Regions from separate parts of the Nonomuraea sp. NPDC047529 genome, predicted to be linked through region 2. Evidence: riboswitches for the same ligand, from Rfam matches in the RefSeq annotation. Region 2 holds a riboswitch; each other region holds the start of a gene.
The links. A riboswitch is a leader RNA that binds a small molecule or an ion and turns the genes downstream of it on or off. The one in region 2 is predicted to bind cyclic di-AMP.

Region 1: it holds a riboswitch for cyclic di-AMP, as region 2 does, so the genes downstream of both, ABZ815_RS09630 (CHAP domain-containing protein) here and ABZ815_RS04165 (CHAP domain-containing protein) in region 2, are expected to answer to the same signal.
Region 3: it holds a riboswitch for cyclic di-AMP, as region 2 does, so the genes downstream of both, ABZ815_RS33880 (hypothetical protein) here and ABZ815_RS04165 (CHAP domain-containing protein) in region 2, are expected to answer to the same signal.

The regions. Positions count from the first base shown of each region.
Region 1 covers NZ_JBEYTJ010000004.1:230,352-235,418, forward strand. The annotation lists gene ABZ815_RS09625 (class I SAM-dependent methyltransferase) at 148-966, shown strand; gene ABZ815_RS09630 (CHAP domain-containing protein) at 1,020-1,715, opposite strand; cyclic di-AMP (ydaO/yuaA leader) riboswitch at 1,728-1,865, opposite strand; gene ABZ815_RS09635 (Gfo/Idh/MocA family oxidoreductase) at 1,983-2,936, opposite strand; gene ABZ815_RS09640 (aldo/keto reductase) at 2,956-3,777, opposite strand; gene ABZ815_RS09645 (hypothetical protein) at 3,875-4,819, shown strand; gene ABZ815_RS09650 (DUF6716 putative glycosyltransferase) at 4,816-5,067, shown strand, end outside.
Region 2 covers NZ_JBEYTJ010000002.1:121,135-126,201, forward strand. The annotation lists gene ABZ815_RS04150 (Tm-1-like ATP-binding domain-containing protein) at 1-43, opposite strand, end outside; gene ABZ815_RS04155 (nuclear transport factor 2 family protein) at 124-582, opposite strand; gene ABZ815_RS04160 (TetR/AcrR family transcriptional regulator) at 680-1,291, shown strand; gene ABZ815_RS04165 (CHAP domain-containing protein) at 1,270-2,001, opposite strand; cyclic di-AMP (ydaO/yuaA leader) riboswitch at 2,015-2,152, opposite strand; gene ABZ815_RS04170 (luciferase family protein) at 2,416-2,763, opposite strand; gene ABZ815_RS04175 (glycosyl hydrolase family 18 protein) at 3,006-4,955, shown strand.
Region 3 covers NZ_JBEYTJ010000026.1:142,600-147,666, reverse strand. The annotation lists gene ABZ815_RS33895 (TrpB-like pyridoxal phosphate-dependent enzyme) at 1-63, shown strand, start outside; gene ABZ815_RS33890 (DeoR/GlpR family DNA-binding transcription regulator) at 320-1,099, shown strand; gene galT (galactose-1-phosphate uridylyltransferase) at 1,096-2,166, shown strand; cyclic di-AMP (ydaO/yuaA leader) riboswitch at 2,236-2,374, shown strand; gene ABZ815_RS33880 (hypothetical protein) at 2,380-3,333, shown strand; gene pip (prolyl aminopeptidase) at 3,391-4,323, opposite strand; gene ABZ815_RS33870 (MarR family transcriptional regulator) at 4,342-4,842, shown strand; gene ABZ815_RS33865 (zinc-binding dehydrogenase) at 4,853-5,067, opposite strand, start outside.

The sequences.
Region 1 (5,067 bases), on a different contig from region 2:
CCTTCCCCCCGCGATCGCGCCGCGGAGCCGGTCTCACCCGAGCGTCGAACGGGCGCCCGCCGGATCGACACGCGGGGGCGGATCGTTCGTTGTCCAGGGCACGGTACCGGTCGTGCGACCGCGTGGCCGATGTGCCATCCTCGGCCCATGCCCCAACCCGCAGCAGCCGGCCTCCCCGCCAACCGGGCCCTCTGGGACGAGCGCGCCCGCGTCCACGGCTCCACGCCTGCCGACAGGTTCTACGACGTGGACGCCTTCCTCGCCGGTCGGCAGACCCTCTACGCGCTCGAACGCGGCCTGGCCGGCGACGTCGCCGGGAAGGACCTGCTCCACCTGCAGTGCCACTTCGGCATGGACACGCTGAGCTGGGCGCGGCTCGGAGCGCGGGTGACCGGCGTCGACTTCTCCCCGGTGGCGGTCGCGCGCGCCCGCGACCTGGCGGCCGAGGCCGGGCTGGCGGCCACGTTCGTGGAGGCCGACACGCAGCGGTTGCCCGAGTCGCTGGCCGGGGGCTTCGACCTGGCCGTGGCCACGTACGGCGTGTTGTGCTGGATCGGCGACCTGGCCGCCTGGATGCGCGGCGCGGCCATGGCGCTGCGGCCCGGCGGGCGGCTGGTGCTGGTCGACCTGCATCCGGCCTACCAGACGGTGGCCTCGCTCGACCCGCTGGTGGCCGACTGGCCCTACGGCGGCGGCCAGGCCCACCGCGAGACGGTGACCGGCACGTACGCCGACGCCGGGGTGGTGACCGAGGCCCAGGAGACCGTCCAGTACCCGTACTCGGTGGGCGAGATCGTCACGGCGGCGGCGCGCGCCGGGCTCACGGTGGCCGAGCTGGGCGAGCACGTCGCCGCCGAGCTGGACCCGCGCGGGCTGCTGACCGAGGGTGAGGACGGGCGCTACCGGCTGCCGTTCGGGGACTCGCACCTGCCGGTGCTGTACTCGCTGGTGGCGGTCCGGCCCTGAGACGCGGCGAGCGCGCGTCCCTCGTGCGGGACGCGCGCTCGAAGCCGGGGAGGTCAGCCCGCGTACTGCGGGTAGCCGTAGCCGACGACCTGCGACTTCGGCCGGACGCGCTCCTCCACCTTGCCGTTGCCGGTGTTGCCCTCGACCGTGGAGATCGTGCCGTTGCCGTTGTCCTTGACGACGAAGCCGACGTGCTGGATGGCGTCCAGGCTCTTGCTGCCGCTCCAGGAGAAGAAGACGACGGCGCCGGGCTTGGCCTCGGTGCCCCAGCGCTTGTTGGCGGCGAACCACTTGGCGTGGGCCACGGTCCAGGCGTCCCAGCCGACCTGCGGGCGGGCGCCGGTCTGCTCGCCGACCCAGGAGACGAACATCGAGCACCAGGCGGCGTTCACGTAGTCCTGGCGGCTCCCGCCGTCGCGGGCGACGGTCTCGGCGGCGCGCTGGGAGTCGGCGTACCACTTCTGGAACTTGGTGCCGCCGCCGTAGGCGTTCTCGGAGATGCCGACCTGGGCCTTGGCCACGGCCAGGACCTGTGCGGCGGTGACGTTGACCTGGGTCTCCCCGGCCCTGCCGGTCTGGGCGGCGGCCTGCGGCGCGACGGCCGAGTGGCCGGTGGAGGCGGCCGGGTCGACGCTGTCGGCGCCGGCGGCGGTGGCGTGGGCGCCGATCGCGGTGGCGATGATGGTCGCGCCGAGTGCGGCGCGGAGGTGGTTGATCTTCGGGGCACGGATGGGACGGTGCTTGGCCATCGAGGGCATTACTCCTTGCTTCCATGCCGCTTACCGGGTTAGCTGACGGGTTCGGACGTGGAAGCTGCCCTACGGCACCGAAGTGCCGATTCACCCCAAAGGACGTGGGTCCCCGGTTCCGCCCGGAGGCGGATTCAGCGGTCACAGGACGATCCTGTGAAATGTCTTGCGATGGTTGGACAAAGCCGGACAAACCGGACGTCTGCCGCGAGATGCCCCACAAGGTAATACATCGGGCAAGAAGAAGGCAAATGCCTAAAGGCGCAGCTAGGAGAGTTGCCCCCGCGCGTCGGCCAGAAGCCCCATCATGGCAAGGGATTCGTCAAGCGGCATGACGGCGCTCTCGGTCCGGCCCTCGGCCGTGGCGGCGCGCACCTCGCGCAGCTCCCCGGCGTACCCGTTGTCGGCCGGGTCGAGCACCAGCTCCTCCGTCTCCATCGACGGCCCCGACAGCAGCACCCGCTGCGGCGCCCAGAACGGCGCCAGGATGTCGGCCCGCATCGACGTGCCCACCACGCTCGCGTCGTTGGCGTGATGGGCGAGCAGGGACACGTCCACCAGCGCCCGCCGCCCGTCCGGGTAGAGCAGCACCCCGCCCGCCTCCGCGTCGACCCCGCTCGGCGCCAGCGAGCCGGTGATCCGCAGCTCACGCGGCATGCCGAGCAGGAGCTGCGCCAGCCCGAACGGGTAGATCCCCAGGTCGAGCAGGGCCCCGCCGCCCAGCTCCGGCGCCCACAGCCGATGGGCGGGGTCGTAGGGCAGCGCGAACCCGAACGAGGCCCGCACCGAGCGGATCTCCCCGAAACGCGGATCGGCCGCCACCCGCTGGATGAGCGGGTTGAACCGCATCCACATGGCCTCCATGAGGAAGACCCCGGCCGCGCGGGCCAGCGCCACCATGCGCTCGGCGTCGGCCACGCCGGCCGCCAGCGGCTTCTCGCACAGCACGGACTTGCCCGCCGCGATGGCCGCCTCGGCCACCTCCAGGTGCTGGGCGTGCGGCGTGGCCACGTAGACCGCGTCGACGGCCGGATCGGCGCACAGGGCCTCGTAGGAGCCATAGGCCGACTCCGCGCCCAGCTCGTCGGCCAGGGCCCGCGCCCTGACCAGGCTCCGCGAGCCGACGGCGGCCACCCGCATGCCGGGCTCGGCCACGATGGCCGCCCCCACGGTACGCGCGATGCCGCCGGTCGCCGCTATTCCCCAGGTGAAATCTCGCACGCCCGAGATCGTAGAGCGCTCAGGTCAGGTTGAACGAGTCGGGGTCGGGCCCGATGCGCCGCCCAGAGTTCATCGCGCCGATGGCCACCAGGTCCTCGGAGTCGAGGATGAAGTCGAACACGTCGATGTTCTCCTCGATCCGCGCCGGGGTGACCGACTTGGGGATCACCACGTTGCCGAGCTGGAGATGCCAGCGGAGCACGATCTGCGCGGGCGTCTTGCCGTACTTCTCCGACAGCACGCGCAGCGCCGGGTCGGCCAGCAGCCCCTTGCCCTGCCCGAGCGGGCTCCACGCCTCGGTCAGGATGCCGTTGGCCTCGTGGAAGGCCCGCATCTCGCGCTGCTGGAAGTACGGGTGCAGCTCGATCTGGTTGATCGAGGGCGTGATGTCGGTCTCGTCCATCAGCCGGGTCAGGGTGGCGACCGTGAAGTTGGAGACCCCGATGGCCTTGGCCCGGCCGTCACGGTAGATCTTCTCCAGCGCCCGCCAGGCCTGCACGTACTTGTCCTGCTCCGGAACCGGCCAGTGGATCAGGAAAAGATCTACGTAGTCGAGGCCCAGGCGGGCCAGGCTCTCGTCGAAGGCCTGCTCGGCCCGCCCGTGGTCGCCGTTCCACAGCTTGGTGGTGACGAACACCTTCTCCCGTGGCACCCCGGCGGCGCGCACGGCCCGGCCGACGCCCTCCTCGTTCTCGTAGGCGGCGGCGGTGTCGACATGCCGGTATCCGGCGCGCAGCGCGGTCGTCACGGCGTGCTCGGCGTCGTCGGCAGAGACCTGCCAGACGCCGAAGCCGAGCTGTGGTATCTGCACACCGTCGGTGTTGAGCATCAGCGAGTTCATACCCTCCATTGTTCACGTGTCGTTTCTTGCGGCTTAAGCAGGCCGGGTTAGCTTGTGACGGGTCGTGCAAGGCGCTCCACCGGCTGGGGGAAACAGAGTGGTCAGACAGGCGTCGGCCTGGGTGGAGTCTCCGCTCCAGATGCTGTGCGCCGTCGAGGCCCACCATGCCGGGCTGCTCGGCCCGGACACCGTGGTCGTGCCGCGCGCCGGCCTGCGCCCGCTGCGCGCCACCCGCAAGGAGCTGCGCCGCCTCGACCTGCCTCCAGGCCTGGTGCTGGACGAGCCGCGCGAGCGCATGCCGCGCCGCGTCCAGGCCGTGGGCGACGCGTTCTCCGGCAAGGTCCAGGTGCGCTGGCTGACCTCCGACCCCGGCCGCATCGTCGTCGTGGACGACGGCCTGGCCACGCTCAGGCTGCTCGAACTGCTGGCCGCCGGGCCGTACCGGCCGCTGCTGCGGGCGCGGGCGACGCCGTCGCGGGCGCGGGCCCTGCTCGGCCTGGCCGCCGCGCTGCGGCTGCGGATGAGCCGGGTCTCGGTCTTCACCGCGCTGCCCGTCCCCGAGAAGCTGGCCGACGCCGTCCGGGAGGCGGGCGTCGACCTCGTGCACCACGACTTCGCCTGGCTGCGCGCCCAGCCGCCGAGCACGCAGGGCCCCGCCGAGCGCACGGTCGTCCTCGGCACCTCCCTGGTCCGCAACGGCCTGGTGCACCGCGACCGCTACCTGCGCTGGCTGACCGACCTGGCCGGCCGCGAGCCGCTGGCCTACTACCCGCACCGCCGCGAGGACCCCGTCGACCTCGCGCTGATCAGGGAGCGTCCCGGCATCACCGTGCACGACGCGGGCGTGCCGGCCGAGCTGACGCTGCGCGGCCTTGACGCGGGGCAGCGCGTGCTCAGCCTTCCCTCGACCGCGATCACCTCGCTGCGGGTGCTGCTCGGCCCGCGCGGTGTCGAGGTCGAGCCGGTGGACGTTCCCGACGACTGGTGGACGAGCAGGGCGGCCCCCGACCTGCGATCGCATTTGACAGGAGCTTCCAGGTGAGGGTGCTGGCGGTAGCCGACTCCGACTCGTATCTGAAGTGGGCGGCCTGCCTGCTCGACGACCTGCCCCCGGGCTGCGACACGGAGCTGGTGGTGGTGCGTACCCCGATCGCGCCCTCGGCCGAGCAGATCGCGGCGGCGGTGGGCGGGCGCGCGGCGCCCCCGGTGCTCTCGGCGCGGTCCCTGCGCCGCCTGGCCGAGCGCACCAGGCCCGACGCGATCCTGGTCGGCTGCACGGGCCCGGTCGTG
Region 2 (5,067 bases):
CCTCCCCCTTGGTGTCGAGGGTGCCCAGCAGCAGAACCGCCATGTCAGACCTCCTACGATCGGCTCCTCGACCTTACCCGTTGATCTCCGGGCGGGCTGTCACATGCCGGAGCGGTCGCGGGGTCACCGGACGCCGAGGACGTCCACTCCGTGCTCGGACAGGGGGCGGGAGCCGAAGATGCGGCGTTCGTCCTCCGTGATGGGGACGTCGTTGATGCTGGCCTCCCGGCGGCGCATCAGCCCGGACTCGTCGAACTCCCACTGCTCGTTGCCGTAGCTGCGCCACCACTGGCCGGTGGCGTCGCGGGACTCGTACTGGAAGCGGACGGCGATGCGGTCGCCGGTGAACGCCCACAGCTCCTTGCGCAGGGCGTAGTCCAGCTCCCGATCCCACTTGCGGCGCAGGAACGCGGCGATCTCGGCGCGGCCCGTGACGAACTCGCCGCGGTTGCGCCACACGGAGTCCTCGGTGTAGGCGAGCGCGACACGTTCGGGGTCGCGGGTGTTCCAGGCGTCCTCGGCGGCCTGGACCTTGATCCGGGCGGTCTCCTCGGTGAACGGCGGAACGGGCGGGCGTGTCATGTGATGTCCTCTCATATCGAGAGAACGGGCGTTCTCCCGGGGTGTGCGATAGCGTAGAGAACGAGCGTTCTCCGCCGCAAGCACCTGGAGGAGTGTCATGGATCACGAGCAGCTGCTGCTGGACGCCGCGGGCGACCTGTTCTACCGCCGCGGCGTGCAGGCGGTCGGCATGGACGAGATCCGGGCCGCCTCCGGCCTCTCGCTGAAGCGGCTCTACCAGTGCTTCCCGTCGAAGGAGGCGTTGGTCGTGGCGTACCTGCGGCGGCGCGACGAACGCTGGACGGCCTCGCTCACCGCGTACGTGACGGACGCCGGCGACCGCATCCCGGCGGTCTTCGAGTGGCTGGAACGGTGGTTCACCGAGGACGACTTCCGCGGCTGCGGCTTCGTCAACGCCTTCGCCGAGCTGGGCGCCGGCTCGGCCGCCGTCCGCACGGCGGTGCGCGCGCACAAGGAGCGCCTGCGCGCCTACCTGCGCTCGCTCGCCGAGAAGGCGGGCGCCGGCGATCCCGGCCTGCTCGCCGAGCAGTTGCTCACCCTGATCGACGGCGCCACCGTGACCGCGATGGTCTCCGAGGACCCCGGCGCCGCCCGCTCGGCCGCCCAGGCCGCCGCCACCCTGGTCGACCAGCACACACGCGAAAGAGCGCACCCCCCGCAGGGAGTGCGCTCTTCACAAGAGGGAGATCAGGCGGCGTACGACGGGTAGCCGTAGCCGACGACCTGGGAGGCCGGGCGGACGCGCTCCTCGACCTTGCCGTTGCCGGTGTTGCCCTCGATCGTGGAGATCGTGCCGTCGCCGTTGTCCTTGACGACGAAGCCGACGTGCTGGATGTCGCTCAGGCTCTTGCTGCCGCTCCAGGAGAAGAAGACGACGGCGCCGGGCTTGGCCTCGGTGCCCCAGCGACCGTTGGAGGCGAACCACTTGGCGTGCGAGACGGTGTAGGCGTCCCAGCCGACCTGCGGGCGGGCGCCGGTCTGGTCACCGACCCAGGAGACGAACATCGAGCACCAGGCGGCGTTCACGTAGTCCTGGCGGCTGCCGCCGTCGCGGGCGACGGTCTCGGCGGCGCGGGGCGAGCCGGCGTACCACTTCTGGAACTTGGTGCCGCCGCCGTTGGCGTCCTCGGAGACGCCGACCTGGGCGCGGGCGGTGGCCAGGACCTGGGCGGCGGTGACGTTCACCTTGCCCTTGGCGCTCTCGTCGGTGGCGCGCTTGTCGGCCACGGTGGCGACACGCGGCTGGGCGGCGGCCACGCCGGCGACCTTGGCGGTCTGGGCGGCGGTGCCGGCGGTGGCATGGACGGTGTCGGCGTTCACTGCCGCGTGCGTGCCGAGCACGCCGGCGACGGCGGTCGCGCCGAGGGCGATCTTGGCGAGGTCGAGCTTGTAGGCACGGTGAAGACGGTGCTTGGCCATGAGGGATTACTCCTTGTGCTTCCGTGCCGCTTGCCGGGTTAGCTGACGGGTTCGGGCGGGAAGCTGCCCTACGGCACCGTGGTGCCGATTCACCCCGATGGACACATGGGTCCCCGGTTCCGCGCACAGGCGGATTCAGCGGTCTCTGGTCAGGCAAAGGGCTGACGCATCGTCTTCCCGGGCCCAGGAAAGGGCCTGAAGGTATATCTGCGACGCCCGGACGCGGTGTATCCGCGCCGACTCTGTACAACACGGGTCCCGCTGGGGTAATTCCCCGGCAATGACATCCCTACCTGGGACGTCTCCCCGTTCGGCTGTGTACAACCAAGCTACCCGGCGAGTAATTCCAGGGCAAATGGAGGGCATTGTTCGGACGGTGCGTAGGAGAAACGCTACGCACCGCGAAGAATCGTTTCAGGCCACGTGCGCCTTTATCGCCACGCTCGTGAGGGCCAGCAACAATTCCAGATCGGGCTCGGCGTCGACCTGCACGGCGACCCAGGCGCGGTCGCGGCAGGCATGGACCTGATCGCACGCCTGCAAATGGGGCTCCAGGCGTCCGATGGCGGGGGCGGTGAGCCGTACGTGGACCTCGTCCCGCCCGGCCAGGCGCAGGATCTCGGTTCCGTGTACGGCGAAGGCGACCTGTCGCCCGGTGCCGCTGACGTTCAGCGACGGCCAGGACCGTAACTCCGCGACCGCGCGGACCACGTAAGGTCCGCGGCGCGTGGGCGTCCGCCGCCAGGCGGAGATTCCTGCCACGCTCCCATGCTGGGCCACGGCTCACCCCGCCGTCAGCCCCCGTTCCTGAACCGTTATCCCCTCGTGAACGGGCACATTCGGGGTCTGACCGGCACGATTACGGACGCCTGACCGATACGTATTGACGCTCCCGCAGGCAGAGGCTACCGTCGATTCACAACTTAAAGGAAACTTTCCTAATAGTTTCCCCAGAAGTCTCCCATCCCACTCCCCACACACCCCCCAACGGATGTCGGAGCGACATGAAACACACCATTCTGAGCAAGGTCCTGGCAGGAATGGCGGCATTGGCCCTGCCCCTGACCGCGGCCGTCGCCGTCCCACCGATCGCCTCCGCCAGCACGGTGGCCTTCGCGGCGGCCTGGGCCCCGTGGACCGCGTACACCGCGGGCACGGTCGTCACCTACAACGGCGTGGACTACGTCTGCCTCCAGGCGCACACCTCCCAGCCCGGCTGGGAGCCGCCGAACGTGGCGGCGCTGTGGAAGGTCTCCGGCGGCGGCAGCGACACGACCGCGCCGTCGGTGCCGGGCAACCTGCGCTCGACCGGCGTCACGAACAACAGCGTGGCCCTGGCCTGGAACGCCTCCACCGACAACGTGGCCGTCACCGGTTACGAGATCTACCGCGGCGGCACTCTCGTCACCACCGTCACGGGCACCACGTACAACGACACGGGCCTCACCGCGAGCACCGCCTACACCTACACCGTGCGCGCGCGCGACGCGGCCGGCAACCGCTCGGCCAACAGCAACCAGATCACCGCCACCACCACGGGCGGCGGCGGCGACGACACGACCCCGCCGTCGGTGCCGGGCAACCTGCGCTCGACCGGCGTCAGCAACAGCAGCGTCTCGCTGGCCTGGAACGCCTCGACCGACAACGTGGCCGTCACCGGTTACGAGATCTACCGCGGCGGCACTCTCGTCACCACCGTCACGGGCACCTCGCACACCGACAGCGGCCTCAGCGCCAACACGTCCTACACCTACACGGTGCGCGCGCGTGACGCGGCCGGCAACCGCTCGGCCGACAGCAACCAGATCACCGCGACCACCACGGGCGGCGGCGGTGGCGGCAACAAGGTGCTGGGCTACTTCGTCCAGTGGGGCATCTACCAGCGCGGCTACCACGTCAAGAACATCGACACCAGCGGCTCGGCGGCCAAGCTGACCCACATCAACTACGCGTTCGGCAACGTGCAGAACGGGCAGTGCACGATCGGCGACAGCTACGCCGACTACGACCGCTTCTACCAGGCGGGCGAGAGCGTGGACGGCGTCGCCGACACCTGGGACAACGGCGCGCTGCGCGGCAACTTCAACCAGCTGCGCAAGCTGAAGAAGAAGTACCCCAACCTGAAGGTGCTCTTCTCCTTCGGCGGCTGGACCTGGTCCGGCGGCTTCGGCCAGGCGGCGCAGAACCCGACGGCCTTCGCCGACTCCTGCTACAAGCTGGTGGAGGACCCCCGCTGGGCCGACGTCTTCGACGGCATCGACATCGACTGGGAGTACCCGAACGCCTGCGGCCTGACCTGTGACACCAGCGGCGCGGCGGCGTTCAAGAACGTCATGTCGGCGCTGCGCTCGCGCTTCGGCGCGAACAACCTGGTCACCGCGGCCATCACCGCCGACGGCAACGACGGCGGCAAGATCGACGCGGCCGACTATGGCGGCGCCTCCCAGTACGTCGACTGGTACAACGTCATGACGTACGACTTCTTCGGCGGCTGGGACGCGCAGGGCCCGACCGCCCCGCACTCGCCGCTCACCACGTGGGACAAGATCCCGGTCCCCGGCTTCTACACCGACAACGCCATCCAGAAGCTCAAGAGCAAGGGCGTCCCGGCCGCGAAGCTGCTGCTCGGCATCGGCTTCTACGGCCGCGGCTGGACCGGCGTGACCCAGGCCGCGCCCGGCGGCACGGCGACGGGCCCGGCGCCCGGCACGTACGAGCAGGGCATCGAGGACTACAAGGTCATCAAGACCCGCTGCCCGTCCACCGGCACGGTCGCGGGCACGGCGTACGCCTACTGCGGCAACCAGTGGTGGAGCTACGACACGCCGAGCACGATCGGCGGCAAGATGGGCTACTCGAAGAGCCAGGGCCTCGGCGGCGCGTTCTTCTGGGAGCTCAGCGGTGACACCACCAACGCCGAACTTCTCACGGCCATGAAGAACGGCCTCGGATAAGTTCGCACGTCAGGGCCGGTCCCGGGTTTCGGGGCCGGCCCTTCGCCGTGTCCGGCGCGCCGCATGACGGAACGTGGACGCCTTGGGAGAAGCTGGTCACCGGGGGTGAACG
Region 3 (5,067 bases), on a different contig from region 2:
CTGGAGGATCACACCCTCCCGCAGGAACGGCTCGACCGGGCGCTCACCGAGCTGCCCGGCTGAGGGAAGCACGGGTGGCCGCGGGATCCCGCGGCCACCCGTGGTCAGTTCGCGTTCGGGCGCTTCCTGTGGTTCGCCTTCTTCTTCTTGCGCCCCCTGCCCTTGCGTGCGCGTTTCGCCATGGGCTCACCTCCGGCGGTCGGGATCGTGACCTTCAAGGTCTCCCCTGCCCGTCAGTCGCACAAGCGATACGCCGCGACCTAACATTCCTCAACAAACTCGTGTCATAATTTGGTGGAATCTGTTGGAAGGGGTGGGCGTGCTCGCACAGCAGCGTCAGCAGACGATCCTGGAACGCGTACGCAGCAGCGGCGGCGTCCGGGTGGCCGACCTCGTGCGCGAGCTCGGCGTCTCGGACATGACGATACGCCGTGACCTTGAGGTGCTGGCCGAGCGCGGGCTGCTGGAGAAGGTCCACGGCGGCGCGACGGCCCTCGGCCCCGGCTCGACCGAGGAGCCCGGCTTCACCGCCAAGTCCGCCCGCCAGCAGCAGGAGAAGGAGGCCATCGCGCGGCACGCGGCCACCCTCGTCCGGCCGGGCACCGCCGTCGCGCTCTCCGCCGGCACCACCACGTGGGCGCTGGCCCACCATCTGGTCGCCGTGCCCGAGCTGACCGTGATCACCAACTCGATCCCCGTCGCCGAGGTCTTCCACCGCAACCCGCGCGCCGACCGCACGGTCGTGCTGACCGGCGGCGTGCGCACACCCTCCGACGCGCTCGTCGGCCCCGTGGCGGTGGCGGCGATCCGCCGGCTGCACGTGGACACGCTCTTCCTCGGGGTGCACGGCATGAGCCTGCGCGCCGGGTTCACCACGCCCAACCTCCTGGAGTCCGAGACCGACAGGGAACTGGTGGCCGCGGCGCACCGGCTGGTGGTCCCCGCCGACCACACCAAGTGGAACACGGTCGGCATCAGCACGATCGCCGAGCTGACCGAGGCCGACGTGGTCATCAGCGACGCGGGGCTGCCCGAGGAAGCACGCACCGAGCTGGCCGAACGGGCCGGAGAACTGATCATCGCGGAGGGCACGCCTTGAAGCGCACCATCACCCACCTGGCAGACGGCCGAGAGCTGATCTACTTCGACCGGCGCGACGACGCCGACCGGAGCGCGATCGACCGGCGTCCGCTCGACCCGCGGCCGGTGGCCTCCGAGCTGCGCTACGACCCGCTGACCGAGGAGTGGATCGCGATCGCCGGTCACCGGCAGACGCGCACGTTCCTGCCGCCGGCCGACGAGTGCCCGTTGTGCCCGTCGTCCGGGACGCGGGCGTCGGAGATCCCGGCCCATGACTATGACGTGGTGGTGTTCGAGAACCGCTTCCCCTCTTTCTCCGGAAATTTTGGGACTTATGGGGATGTCGGCGGGTTGAGTGAGGTGCGTCCGGGGGTCGGGCGGTGTGAGGTGGTGTGCTTCACCTCCGACCACACCTCCTCCTTCTCCAAGCTCTCCAACGCCCAGGTCAGGCTGGTCATGGAGGCGTGGGCCGACCGCACGGCCGAGCTGTCCGGCATGGAGGGCGTCGAGCAGGTGTTCTGCTTCGAGAACAGGGGCGAGGAGATCGGCATCACGCTCCCGCATCCGCACGGGCAGATCTACGCCTACCCCTACGTGACCCCGCGCACCAAGCTCCAGCTCGGGGCGGCCTCGCGGTACACGGGCGGCAACCTGTTCGCCGACGTGCTGGCCGCCGAACGGGCCGCCGGCACGCGGGTGGTCGCCTCCAACAAGCTGTGGACGGCGTTCGTCCCGGCCGCCGCGCGCTGGCCGTTCGAGGTGCACGTGTATCCGCACCGGCAGGTGCCCGACCTGGCGGCGCTGTCGGAGGAGGAGCGGGCCGCGTTCGCGCCGCTGTACACCTCGGTGCTGCGGGCGCTGGACGCGCTGTTCGGGGTGGCGATGCCGTACATCTCGGCCTGGCACCAGGCGCCGGTGCGGTACGGCCGCGAGCTGGCCTACCTGCACCTGGAGCTGTTCAGCATCAGGCGGGCGCCCGGCAAGCTGAAGTACCTGGCGGGCTCGGAGTCGGCCATGGGCGCCTTCGTCAACGACGTGCTGCCGGAGGATGCGGCACGCATGCTGCGATCACGAATTGATCACTAATTGATTTCTCCTTAAAGTCGCATGACTCGTGATCTACCACTAATATCCCGTTTAGACATCGACCAAAACGGTCGTTGTACGCCTAATCCCGGGCGCGTTGCCCGGGAGCCGGGGACCCATCGCATCCGGGGTGAATCCGCGCAAGTGGTAGGGACTGCTCCCGTGCCCGAACCCGTCAGCTAACCCGGCCGGCAGAGGGAGAGGAACACCCACGTGGCGGCTTCGACCCCCGCGAGTCTTGCCATCGGCCTCATCACCGCCACCGCGCTGCTCATCCATCCGGCCGCCGCCTCGGCCGCGCCCAAGCCGTCCGAGGCCGAGCTGCGGGCCCAGCTCAAGCAGCTCAACAGCAAGGTGGACAAGCTCATCGAGACGTACAACCTCAAGCGGGTCGAGCTGGCCAAGGCCCAGCAGGCCGCCACGGCGGCACAGCAGCGGCTCACCGCCGCCGAGCAGGCGGTGGCCACGGCCGAGCAGCGGGTCGCCGAGATCGCCCGGATGCGCTACCAGAACCGCGACGCCTCCCTGCCCGGCTTCATGCTGACCCCGGACGGCAACAACGTGGCCATGCTCGAACAGCTCACCGCCGAGCAGCAGGCCGTCGTCAACAGCGTGGCCAAGGCCCGCGACGACCAGAAGAAGGCCGCCGCTGCCGCCACCGCGCTCGCGGCCGAGCTCAAGGCGGGCACGGCGGAGGTGGCCGAGCAGCGCGACGACGCCCAGGACGTCATCGACGACATCAAGAAGAAGCTCCAGGACCTCGTGCCGTTCGGGCCGGGCAAGAAGTCCGACGGCAGCTGGGCGCCCGAGCTGCCGTCCGGCTCGGACAACATCACGCCGCGCACCCGGCTGATGCGCGCGCAGGTGCAGAAGAGCTTCTCGCTGCCGTACGAGGTGGGCTGCTTCCGGTCCGGCTCCAGCGGCGAGCACCCGCTCGGCCGGGCCTGCGACTTCATGATGAGCACGGGCGGCACCATGCCGAGCGCCGTCAACAACGCCCTGGGCGACCGCCTGGCCGCCTGGGCGCTGCAGAACAAGGCCAAGCTCGGCGTCAAGTACGTGATCTGGAAGCAGCGCATCAACCAGGGCTCGGGCTGGCGCGCGATGTCCGACCGCGGCAGCATCACCGAGAACCACTACGACCACGTGCACATCTCGATGAACTAGCCGACGTCCTGTGCACGTGACCACCTGACAGCCTTGCCGGCCCGGGCTGTCGGTGGTTCAGCCCCGGAACTTGTCCGTCGCGGCGGTCAGCAGGTCGATCATCTCCAGCCCGCCGTGTCCCTCCCCCACCACGTGCAGCTCGCTCCCGGGCCACGCCTTGTGCAGCTCCCAGGCCGTCACCAAGGGCCCGCTGACGTCGTACTTCCCGTGGATGAGCACCCCGGGCACCCCCGCCAGCCGCGTAACCCCGCGAACGAGATCGCTCTCCCCGAGAAAACACCCGTTCCCCCAGTAGTGCGTCACCAGCCGGGCGAACGTCATCCGGAACACCGGGTCCTGATATCTCCGGCTCGGCTGGAACTCCGGGTCGAGGCTCACATGCGTGTCCTCCCACGCACACCACTCGATCGCCGCCCGCTCCCGCCGCTCGGGGTCGGCCAGCGCCTTCGCGTAGCCCGCCGCCAGGTTCCCGCCCCGGTCCTCCTCCGGCAGGAAGTCGCGGAACCGCTCCCACTCCCGGGGGAAGATCCGCCCGACGTCCCGGGTGATCCACTCGATCTCCCAGGGCCGCCCGGCGGTGACCGCGAACAGGATCACCTCGCTCACCCGCTCCGGATACCGCTCGGCGTAGGCCAGCGACAGCGTCGACCCCCAGGACGCCCCCACGAGCTGCCACCGCTCGATGCCGAGATGCTCCCGCAGCCGCTCCATGTCGGCGACGAGGTGCGCCGTGGTGTTGACCGACAGATCGGTTTCCGGCTCCCCGGCATCAGGCGTGCTCTTCCCGCAACCACGCTGATGAAAGACGACGATCCGGTACGCCTCGGGATCGTGGTACCGCCGCCACCCCGGGGACGCGCCCCCGCCCGGCCCGCCGTGCACGATCACCGCCGGCTTGCCATGCGGATTCCCGCTGACCTCCCAGTAGACGAGGTTGCCGTCACCCACGTCCAACATGCCCTGCTCGTAGGGCTCAATCGAGGAATACATAAGCGCTAATATATCTACATGACCCAGAGTCTCGGCACCCTGATGCGCACCTTCCACGAGCGCACCGACGGCGCGATCGCCCGGCTGTACGCCGACCTCGGGCTCCCCGACTACCGCCCCCGCTACTCCCCCGTCGTCCGCGCCCTGGTCGAGACCGGCCCCATGACCATCCGCGACCTGGCCGCCGCCATCGGCGTCACCCACTCCGCCGCCAGCCAGACCGTCACCCAGATGCGCCGCGCCGGCTACCTCGACCTCCGCCCCGGCCCCGACGACGCCCGCCAGCGCATCGTGCACCTCACCGGACGATGCCGCGACGCGCTCCCTCTCATCGAGGCCGAATGGCAGGCCACCGCCCTCGCCATCGCCACCCTGGACGCCGAGCTCCCCGTCCCGCTGGCCGACGTCCTCGCCTCCGCCCTCCAGGCCCTCGACGCCCACCCCTTCCGCGACCGCCTTTTCGCGACCGCGCCGCTGGCCGCGTACGGCGATCGGCGCGGTCCCGGGGGCAGGGACTGACCCTGCTCTCTCACGCCAGGTCGAGCACCGCCTTGCCGTGCACGCGGCGTTCGAGGAGGGCGGTCACGGCCTCGGTGGCATCGTCCCAGCCGCCGCGCCAGGTGATCTCAGGGCTCAGCGTGCCGCCCGCGACCTGTCCGGCCAGCCAGGTCAGGTCGCGGCGCAGGCCCTGGCAGTAGAGCAGGTGAAACGTCACGAGCGAACGGTCGTGACGGTCGGCTCCGC